DNA from 3 places in the Pseudomonas shahriarae genome. Region 2 is predicted to be linked to each of the others. Evidence: riboswitches for the same ligand, from Rfam matches in the RefSeq annotation. Region 2 holds a riboswitch; each other region holds the start of a gene.
The links. A riboswitch is a leader RNA that binds a small molecule or an ion and turns the genes downstream of it on or off. The one in region 2 is predicted to bind cobalamin.
Positions count from the first base shown of each region.

Region 1: another riboswitch for cobalamin. It lies ahead of cobO (cob(I)yrinic acid a,c-diamide adenosyltransferase); the one in region 2 lies ahead of HU773_RS14740 (CbtB domain-containing protein).
Region 3: another riboswitch for cobalamin. It lies ahead of HU773_RS11025 (TonB-dependent receptor plug domain-containing protein); the one in region 2 lies ahead of HU773_RS14740 (CbtB domain-containing protein).

Region 1 covers NZ_CP077085.1:1,812,381-1,815,650, forward strand. Annotated here, with positions in the region: gene HU773_RS08120 (PQQ-dependent sugar dehydrogenase) at 10-1,323, opposite strand; cobalamin riboswitch at 1,423-1,670, shown strand; gene cobO (cob(I)yrinic acid a,c-diamide adenosyltransferase) at 1,751-2,362, shown strand; gene HU773_RS08130 (cobyrinic acid a,c-diamide synthase CobB) at 2,359-3,270, shown strand, end outside.
Region 2 covers NZ_CP077085.1:3,320,645-3,323,914, reverse strand. Annotated here, with positions in the region: gene cobM (precorrin-4 C(11)-methyltransferase) at 1-206, opposite strand, end outside; gene HU773_RS14750 (cobalamin biosynthesis protein) at 287-700, opposite strand; gene HU773_RS14745 (CbtA family protein) at 697-1,398, opposite strand; gene HU773_RS14740 (CbtB domain-containing protein) at 1,410-1,598, opposite strand; cobalamin riboswitch at 1,695-1,901, opposite strand; cobalamin riboswitch at 1,990-2,189, shown strand; gene cobW (cobalamin biosynthesis protein CobW) at 2,283-3,270, shown strand, end outside.
Region 3 covers NZ_CP077085.1:2,466,941-2,470,210, forward strand. Annotated here, with positions in the region: gene HU773_RS11025 (TonB-dependent receptor plug domain-containing protein) at 1-1,312, opposite strand, end outside; cobalamin riboswitch at 1,404-1,608, opposite strand; gene HU773_RS11030 (hypothetical protein) at 1,675-3,270, opposite strand, start outside.

The DNA of each region.
Region 1 (3,270 bases), 1.5 Mb from region 2:
GCAAATCATTTATTTGGCTGAAGACACCCGCCACACCTTATTCCCCACATCGTCCGCCACCAGCAACCCGCCTTGCTGGTCGATCACCACGCCCACCGGCCGGCCCATAGCTTTCTCATCACTGTTGAGAAAGCCGGTCAGCACATCCACCGGCGCGCCGTTGGGCTTGCCCCCCGCAAATGGCACAAAGATCACCTTGTACCCGCTGTGCGGCTTGCGATTCCACGAACCGTGCTGGCCGATAAAAGCGCCTTGGGCAAATTGCGCCGGTAGGGTGTTGCCTTCGGCAAAGGTCAGGCCCAGCGACGCGGTGTGGGGGCCGACGGCATAGTCCGGCGCAATGGCCTTGGCCACCAGGTCCGGGTCCTGCGGCGTGACCCGTACATCCACATGCTGGCCGTAATAGCTGAACGGCCAGCCATAAAAGCCGCCATCCTTGACCGAGGTGATGTAGTCCGGCACCAGGTCGCTGCCGATTTCATCGCGCTCGTTGACTGCCGTCCACAGCTTGCCGCTTTGCGGCTCCCAGGCCATGCCATTGGGGTTGCGCAGCCCGGAGGCAAAAATCCGCTGCTTGCCGCTGGCCCGGTCGACTTCCCAGATCGCCGCACGCCCCTGTTCGGCTTCCAGGCCGTTTTCACCGACGTTGCTGTTGGAGCCTACGCTCACATACAACGTGTTGCCGTCCTTGCTGGCCACCACGTTTTTCGTCCAGTGGTGGTTGAGCGGACCGCCCGGCAGGTCGATGACCTTGGTGCCCTGGGCCTTGATCGCGGTTTCTCCCGGTTGATAGGGGAAGCGCAGCAGCTTGTCCGAGTCGGCCACATACAGGTCGTTGCCCACCAGGGTCATGCCAAACGGCGAGTTGAGGTTTTCCAGGAACACCGTGCGGGTTTCCGCCACGCCATCATGGTTGGCATCGCGTAGCAGGGTGATACGGTTCGGGCTGGGTACGCCGGCACCGGCACGGCCCATGACCTTTTCCATGACCCAGCCGCGAATGCCCTTGGAGTCATCCGGCTTGGGCGGCGCATTGGTCTCGGCCACCAGCACGTCGCCATTGGGCAATACATACAGCCAGCGCGGGTGATCCAGGCCTTCGGCGAAGGCGCCAACCTGGGTGCCGGCGGCGGCCTTGGGCTTGGCCCCGGCGGGCCAGCCAATCGCCGGGGCGATGTTGACGGTGGGGATCAGGGTTTTATTCGGTTCCGGCAGCTTGGGCGACGGCCCGGTGCCATCGGATACCTGCAAGGTTGAGCTTTCGCCACAGGCGGCGAGTGCGCCTGCGGCCATGATCAATAGGGCGAGTCGGGTCTTGTGCATGTTTTTCTCCTCAATGCCTGTAGTCATAGAGGTATGGCGCGCGGCGATGGTTCAAGTACGTGGCCGGCTTTAATTGACGCTGTACCCCCAACCCACTAACCTTCGCCGCTTGTTTCAGGTGCTCTGTGGCGTACGCGCCGACCGAGTGAAACAGGGAAGCCGGTGAGTGCGCGCACTTTTCTACAGTGTGGCCACGATCCCGGCGCTGCCCCCGCAACGGTAAATGAGTCAAGACGCTGCTTTTGCCACTGTATCGCCTGCGATATGGGAAGGCGCATCGTCGGCTTGCCCTGGTCAATCGGGCGCCACTCATGAGCCCGGAGACCGGCCTGATTCATCCAACAGCATCACGGTGGGCGATGCTTGGCTTCATTTAAGTTGTCTTTTCCTGCCCGCCGTTTTTGTCCAGCCCCAACGGAGAGCTGCCATGACTGATACCCCTGATCGTGACGAACGCCACCTGGCGCGCATGCTGCGCAAAAAAGCGGTGATTGACGAGCGCATTGCCAATTCACCGAATGAATGCGGTTTGCTGCTGGTGTTGACCGGCAACGGCAAAGGCAAGAGCAGTTCGGCGTTTGGCATGCTGGCCCGGGCCATGGGGCACGGTATGCAATGCGGTGTGGTGCAGTTCATCAAGGGCCGTAACAGCACCGGTGAAGAACTGTTCTTCCGCCGCTTCCCCGAGCAGGTGCGCTTCCATGTGATGGGCGAGGGCTTTACCTGGGAGACCCAGGACCGCCAGCGCGATATCGCCGCCGCCGAAGCGGCCTGGAAGGTCTCCCGGGAAATGTTGCAGGATCCGTCCATCGGCCTGGTGGTGCTGGATGAGCTGAACATCGCGCTCAAGCACGGCTATCTGGACCTGGACCAAGTGTTGAGCGACCTGCAAGCCCGGCCACCGATGCAGCACGTGCTGGTCACTGGCCGCGGGGCCAAACCGGAACTGATTGAAATGGCCGATACCGTCACCGAAATGGGCATGCTCAAGCACGCGTTCCAGGCCGGTATCAAGGCACAGAAAGGCATCGAACTTTGAACCAGCCGCGCCATTGCCCAGCGGTGCTGATCGCCGCGCCGGCGTCAGGCCAGGGCAAGACCACTGTTACCGCCGCGCTGGCCCGTTTGCATCGCAACCTGGGGCGCAAGGTCCGGGTGTTCAAGTGCGGCCCGGACTTTCTCGACCCGATGATCCATGAGCGCGCCAGTGGTGCGCCGGTCTATCAATTGGACATGTGGATGGTCGGCGAGCAGGAAAGCCGTCGCCTGTTGTGGGAAGCCGCGGGGGAGGCGGACCTGATCCTGATCGAGGGCGTGATGGGCCTGTTCGACGGCACACCGTCCAGCGCCGACCTGGCGCGCCACTTTGGCGTGCCGGTGCTGGCAGTGATCGACGGCACCGCCATGGCCCAAACCTTTGGCGCCCTGGCGCTGGGGTTGGCGCGTTACCAGGCGGACCTGCCGTTCGCCGGGGTCCTGGCCAACCGCGTCGGCACCGTGCGCCATGCGCAGTTGCTGGAAGGCAGCCTGACCGAAGGCCTGCGCTGGTACGGCGCGCTGTCCCGGGAAACCGGGATCGAGCTGCCCAGCCGCCACCTGGGCCTGGTGCAGGCCAGCGAGTTGAATGACCTCGATCTGCGCCTGGATGCCGCCGCCGCCGCCCTGGCCAGCAGTTGCGAGGTAGCGCTGCCACCGCCGGTGGAATTCGCTGCGCCGGAGGTGATCGAGGCCCAGCCGTTGCTGGCCGGGGTGCGGATTGCCGTGGCCCGTGACGAAGCCTTTGCCTTCACCTATGGCGCCAGCCTCGACTTACTGCGGGCGATGGGCGCGCAGTTGCACTTCTTCTCGCCGATCCATGACCGCGTGCTGCCCGACGCCGACAGCCTCTATCTGCCCGGTGGCTACCCGGAGTTGCATCATCAGGCGCTGTCGCAAAACACCGCGATG
Region 2 (3,270 bases):
TGGGCATGCTTGATCAACTCAATGATCTGCTCCAGGTGCAGTTCGGCGCTGTTGACCAGGGTTTCGGCCTGATGGCCTTCAAGCACGGCGGCCGGCACCAGGGAGCCGGCGTAGATAATTACCGGGCAACTGCGGATCAGCCGCTGGCCTTTGACGGTGATCAGTTCCGGGTCGCCGGGGCCTGCGCCGATGAAGTAGACGGTCATGGAGGATTCCTGTGAAAAAGCCGGCGAGGCGGGCTGCAGATGAAGACCGCTCATGATCAAGGAGGCGGATTATCGGGAATTCAGCCCGCGCACGCCAATGCAAAGGTGGCTTGCGGGCTTTTCTGGCGGTTGATCAACAGGCGGGCAGGGCGCTGGGCCAAGTGCTCGGCCAGGGCCAGGGCGGCGCTTTCGGCGATGCCGTGGCAGCCGGTATGGGCAAACGCGACAGCAGAGCGGTGGCTCAATTGCGCTTCGTGGATCGCCAGCTGTTCGGCACTGAAAAACTGCAGTGGCAACCTCAAGTGTTCGGCCAGGGCCAGTAACCCTGGCTCATCCTGTTTACGGTCGATACTCGCCAGTGCGCTGATGTGCCGAGGGTCGATTCCCGCGCCAGCCAAGGCTTCATTGAACAGCGCCAATAGCGCCGCGACGCTGCAGCCACGCTGACAACCCAGGCCGACCACCAGGGTCGGCGCGGTGGTGGCTGCTGTCATGCCGAGTGCTGGTCGTCGCGATTGCGTCGGAACAACCAGGCGCTGATCAGGCCCAGGGCCAGCCAGAACGCAACATTGGTCAGCTGCGACGCGATCTTGAACTGCGCTTCCAGGGCCTGCGGGGCGAGCATCGAGTGCACTTCGGGCTGTGGCGCGCCAATCACATGGGGCACCGCCAGGATCGCCACGCCGAGGATCTTCAGCAGCCAGTTGCGACCAAACACAATCAGCGCGATACCGGCGGCGGTGGAGGCTGCCGCGCCGATCCACCAGATCTGCCGTTGCGCCAGGTCCGCCGCAGCGGTGCCGGGCAGTTCCGGTGGCAGGCCGAGGGTCGGTGCCAGCACAAAGGTGGCGTAACCGGCCAGGCCCCAGAGCAGGCCCTGGGCGGTGCGGGTCGGGGCGCGCAGGGTGTACAGGCCGGCGAGCATCAGCGCAAAACCTACGGCGACCACCAGGTTACCGCCAGTGGTGGACAGCACGCGCTGCCAGCCGTCTTCCGGTTCCCAGGCCTCGGCGTCGTGGCTGTGGGCCGCAGCACCAGGCGCATGCTCATGCACTTCGGTCGTGGCCGGGGCGTTTTCGTAGGTTTCCGCCTGCTGAATCAGCGGAGCCACCCAGAAACTTTGCAGCAGGGTCAGCAGCAGGGCGGCCAACAGGCCGGTGAAACCTGCGGTTTGCGCAATTCGCTTGATCATGGTTGCAGGTCTCAATGGCACGGGAAGGCGGCGCTGTGGCGCGTATCGTGGGCGGCGTTGTGCACGGCCTCGATATGGGAGAACCCGGCGAAATACACCAGGCACGCACCGAGGATCGACGCGCCGATAGCGGCGGTCAGGCGTTGGCTCAAGGTGGCGGAGCGGCTGGCGGTGTGTGAGGTGCTGCTGATGATCGACATGGCACGTCCCTTTCGAGTGGCAGGGTGACACGAGCGCATGAAAACCCCGCGAGCCGGGCACGCAGGGTTCTGAACAGCGCCCGCCCACCGCGGGTTTGTTATTTGATTTTTCGGGCCGGTCTCCGGGCTTGCGAGGGGGCTCTCCTGAGTCCTGAAAGCATCGCCTTCCCATGCCAGAAGCACAGTGGCTGTGACGCTTCGCTCGCTTACCGTTGCGGGGGCAGCACCGGATTGGTCATGCATGCATGATTGACCGGTTTCCCGTTTCACCCTGTAAAGGGCACCCGAAACAAGATGTGTAGGAGAGCATGGGCGCGGGATGGCCGTCAATCTGTAGCTGGGCACCGCGGCTCTTCGCATGGTTTTGAATTGACCGTCCCTCAAGCACTGCGTAGCCTTGCACCTTCGAGGTTCTTCGGCTGCGGTCGAAGCTAAGAAGGGAACGCGGTCCAAGCCGCGGCTGCCCCCGCAACTGTAAAGGGTTTATCTGACTGCCACGCCACTGCCAATACGGCGGGAAGGCGCAGCCAGCGCCAGCCGCAAGGCCGGCAAGCCCCAAGCCAGGAGACCTGCCTCGCAACCGATTTTCCATTTCAACCGGGCGGGGTGATCCGGTGACGAATCCAGCACCTGCACGCCGCTGCAGGGCCAGTCGTCCCGTATGCCCGCCCCAAAGGGCATCCGATGAAAACACTGGCCAAACTCCCCGTCACTATCGTCACCGGCTTTCTCGGCTCGGGCAAAACCACCTTGCTGCGGCACATGCTGGACAACGCCCAGGGTCGGCGCATTGCTGTGATCGTCAACGAATTCGGCGAACTGGGTATCGACGGCGAGATCCTCAAGCAGTGCTCCATCGGTTGCACCGAAGAAGAAGCCAGCGGGCGCGTGTATGAACTGGCCAACGGCTGCCTGTGCTGCACCGTACAGGAAGAGTTCTTCCCGGTGATGCGCGAGCTGGTGGCCCGTCGTGGCGACCTCGACCATATCCTCATCGAAACCTCTGGCCTGGCGCTGCCCAAACCCCTGGTGCAGGCCTTCCAGTGGCCGGAAATCCGCAGCGCCTGCACGGTTGACGCAGTGATCACCGTGGTCGACAGCCCGGCCGTGGCCGCTGGCACCTTTGCCGCGTTCCCGGACCAGGTCGACGCCCAGCGCAAACTGGACCCGAACCTGGACCACGAATCGCCACTGCACGAGTTGTTCGCCGACCAACTGGCCAGCGCCGACCTGGTGATCCTCAACAAAACCGACCTGATCAGCCCTGAAGACCTGGCCCGTGTACGCCTGGAAGTCGCCGAAGAACTGCCGCCAGCAGTGAAAATCGTCGAAGCCAGCAGCGGCCGCCTGCCTCTGGATGTGCTGATTGGCCTGGGTGCCGGCTCCGAGGAGCATATCGACGGGCGCCATAGCCATCACGATCATCACCACGAAGGTGAAGATGACCACGATCACGATGCGTTTGACTCCATCTCCATCGACCTGCCACAGGCTGATGAAGCGCTGCTGCTGGACGCCCTGACGCAATTGGTGGTGCAGCACGGCATCCTGCGGGTCAAAGGCTTCGCCGCGATCCCCAACAAGCCGATGCGCCTGTTGATCCAAGGCGTGGGCACGCGCTTCGACAAGCACTTCGACCGGGCCTGGGGCGCTGACGAAGCGCGCATCACAC
Region 3 (3,270 bases), 850 kb from region 2:
GCTTGTAGGCGCTGCCGTACTGGCCGCGCAGGGCCCAGTTGGCATTGAGGTCGTAGAGCGAGGTGAGCATGCCGACCGTGGCACTGTCGCCGCCGCTCATGGTTTCGTGGCGCAGGCCGATGCTCGGGTGCCAGTCGGGCAGGGCGTCGATCTGCGGGCGCAGTTGGCTGTACAGGGCGTGGGCTTCGGCCTTGTTGTTGTCGATGATCAGTACATCGTCCTGGCCCTTGAACCACTGGTTGTCGGAGCCGAACACCAGCACATGGCCGCCTTCAAGCTCAGCCTTGCCTTCGGCTTGCACGCCCCAGTCGGTGAACCCCCAGTAGTCATCGCGGTTACGCACCACGGTGCCACCGTCGGCGGTGTTGTTGACCCGCGAGTAACGCGTGTCCCAATCGTTGATATGGCCCTTGACGAAGTAACTCAGCCGTTCATTGAGGCGTTGCTCGAAGGTCGCCGTGGCGATCTGTTGCACGCGGTCGTTGGTGGTCTTGCGGTTGTTGGTGGCGCCGGCGAAGTCCAGGTTGGCGTCGGAGTACTGGTAGAACAGCTCCAGGCGCGAATCATCGCCCAGGGACTGGATGGCCTTGGCGCCGAAGGTGGTGACTTCGTAGGAGCGTTTCTTGTCGCTGACGTTGCTCATGTCACGGTTGCGAAACGGCTGGTAACCCTCGGACACGTTGTGGCTGACGTACGCCAGCAGGCCCAGGTCGCCCAGGCCGTTAGTGAAAATCCGCTCGGCCCGGGCATCGCCGGTGGTGCCGCCAAAGGTATCGACGCCCAGGTTGGTTTCGCCGGACACGTCACGGGTCTGCGGGCTGCGCGTGACGATATTGATCACACCCGCCACCGCCTGGGTACCGAACAACAGGCTCTGGCCGCCCTTGAGCACTTCGATGCGCTCCACGGCGTTGGCCGGCAGGGTGTCCAGGTACAGGCCGCCGTACAGGCGGTTGTTCAGGCGCACGCCATCGAGCAGGATCAGGGTGTCGTCATTGCGCCCGCCCAGCAGGGAATAGGTGCCGTAGTCGAAGGGGCCGTTTTTCGGCGCAACGTAAAAGCCGGGAATAAACATCTGCATCGCCCGGGTGATATCGGCGCTGGGGCCGGCGCGTTCGATCTGTTCGCGGCTGACAATCTCGACTTTGCTGCCGTACTGGGCCATATCGGCCACGGTGGTGGATTCCACCGACGGCGCAGAGACGATCTGCTGGTTGAGCACCAGGGCTGTGTCATCGGCGAGCAGCAGCGGGCTGAACAGGCAACCCAGGAGCAGGGTCGGGCCAGAGGTAGAGGAACGTTGGAAAATCATAGTCTTCTCGAAAGTATCTTCGCAGAAGCACGCAGGAGAAGGCACCGGGCACACACCGATACCGGCCCATGCCCGCCCACCGCAGGATTATGCCAAACAGAAATTCCAGGCCGGTCTCCGGGCTCTCGCGTATCGAACCCTTCACCTTCCCATGGCGCTCTGGCCACAGTGGTGTGTCGAAGGGGTCACGCGAATACCGTTGCGGGGGCAGCACCGGACTTGCTCGAATGAGCGTACCGGTTTCCCGTTTCACCCTATGCACGGCGGCATAAGGCACCTGAAACAGGGCGGCATCTGAACATTCGCAGGCCCTTTCGTCAATCTGGCGCAGCGATTGTGCAGTGCCGCCAGTGTGCTGATGCTCAGCGGCTTGCCGCGGTGGCGCCGGTGCGGGGCGGGAAATACACGGGGTAGTAGGAGAAGAGCACATATTCGAGCGGGTTGCGGATCAGGGAAATACCCGTGCGGTCCTTGACCGTGTCCACGCTGTCGTATTGGGCGTAGGTGTCACTCACCAGTTTTGGGCCTTTCTGCGTCCCATGCATCTGGATGCCGGTCTTGAACTCGGCGGTGACCAGCTCGGGGCTCGGGGTCACGGTCACGGTGCCCACGAAGGCCTTTACCGGCTTGTTGATCAGCCGCTGGAACTCGGCGGCGAAGGAGTTCTCGGCGCCATTGCCGGAGTAGCAGACAAGCAAGCGAACGTTGTCGAACTGGCTGGGATCAATGCCTTTGGCGAGCAAGTGGGCATGCAGTTGCTCGGCGGTATGCTCAGCACCGTCATACAGGATGGTCGAGCTTTTACCGGACAGTTGTTCCCTGAAGCTGAGGTCGCGACCATGAGCGTTGATGTTGAGCCGAGGTTTGCCTTTGTATTCATCTTCAAAGCTGAACAGGTTGCCTTTGATCAGTTGCATCTTTTGCATGTTGCCCTTCATCACGATCAGGCGCCGGACCTTTTCGCCATTCGGCGCCTCGATGATGCTGTTGTGGCTGCCACTGCGCAGCGCTGCCTGGGTCACCTCCGGCGTCGGTGGGGGATCGACCGGCCTGCGTGAGGAGCGTGCTCGAGAGTGGGTCACCAGCATTGCAAAGTTGAGCAGCAAATCCGCCATGGCCGTTTCTTTGTCCGGCGTGGCGTTGTCCGCCAGCGTTTGCAGGTCGCTGAGAATGCCCTGGAACTGCAGCGCCGTGCCAATGGCAGCGCCGGGGCCGCGCAGGGCCGGCAGTACCGCGTTGAGCAACAGATAGCCGCCTTCCTTGAGCGTTGCCCAGCGGCTTTCGGCGTCGGAGACAGATTGTTGTTCGGCCATGCTGATCACGCCCTGGGCATTGGCGTCGTACAGGTGGTTCATCAATTGCCCGGTTTGCAGTTTGGCCTTCAGGGCATCGGCAGCGGCATAGCCGCCCACCGCCAGTGTGGGCGCAGCGGGAACGGTTTCTCCGTCGCCCACGCCAAACAGGCTGGTGGTCTGGGTGGAGGGCTCCTTGAAACTCCATGCCTTGTAGTAGTCGCGGGTCGCGTTGTCGGGAAACCAGGCCAGGATGTCGTTTTGCAGGCGCCCCGGTTGCTGGATGGCCTCCAGCAAGGCCTGGCGGGTGGGGAATTGCAGCAGCGGTGCGTCGGCGATCAATGGGCGGTAGAGAATATGCGGGCCGCTGATGCTGTCCTCGGGTTCGATCAGGTACATGTTGTCGACCACCTCGGGTGTGGCGCCTGGCCCGGCAACGAACGCCAGCGGGCGGACGACGATCTCTTTGCCATCGACGGTCTGTGCACCGGGTTGCGGGTTGACGGCCGCCTGCACGTAGCGCAACCCTGTGGTATCGAACCCCGATTGTTTGTTAACCGCCAGCTCCAGGGCCTTGATCTGCAGTTCCACGGGGACTTGCTGGGCAAACAGGGACTGGCGTTGGGCTTTTTTGACGGGATCGTCCAGCAGTTCGCGCTTGAGCAG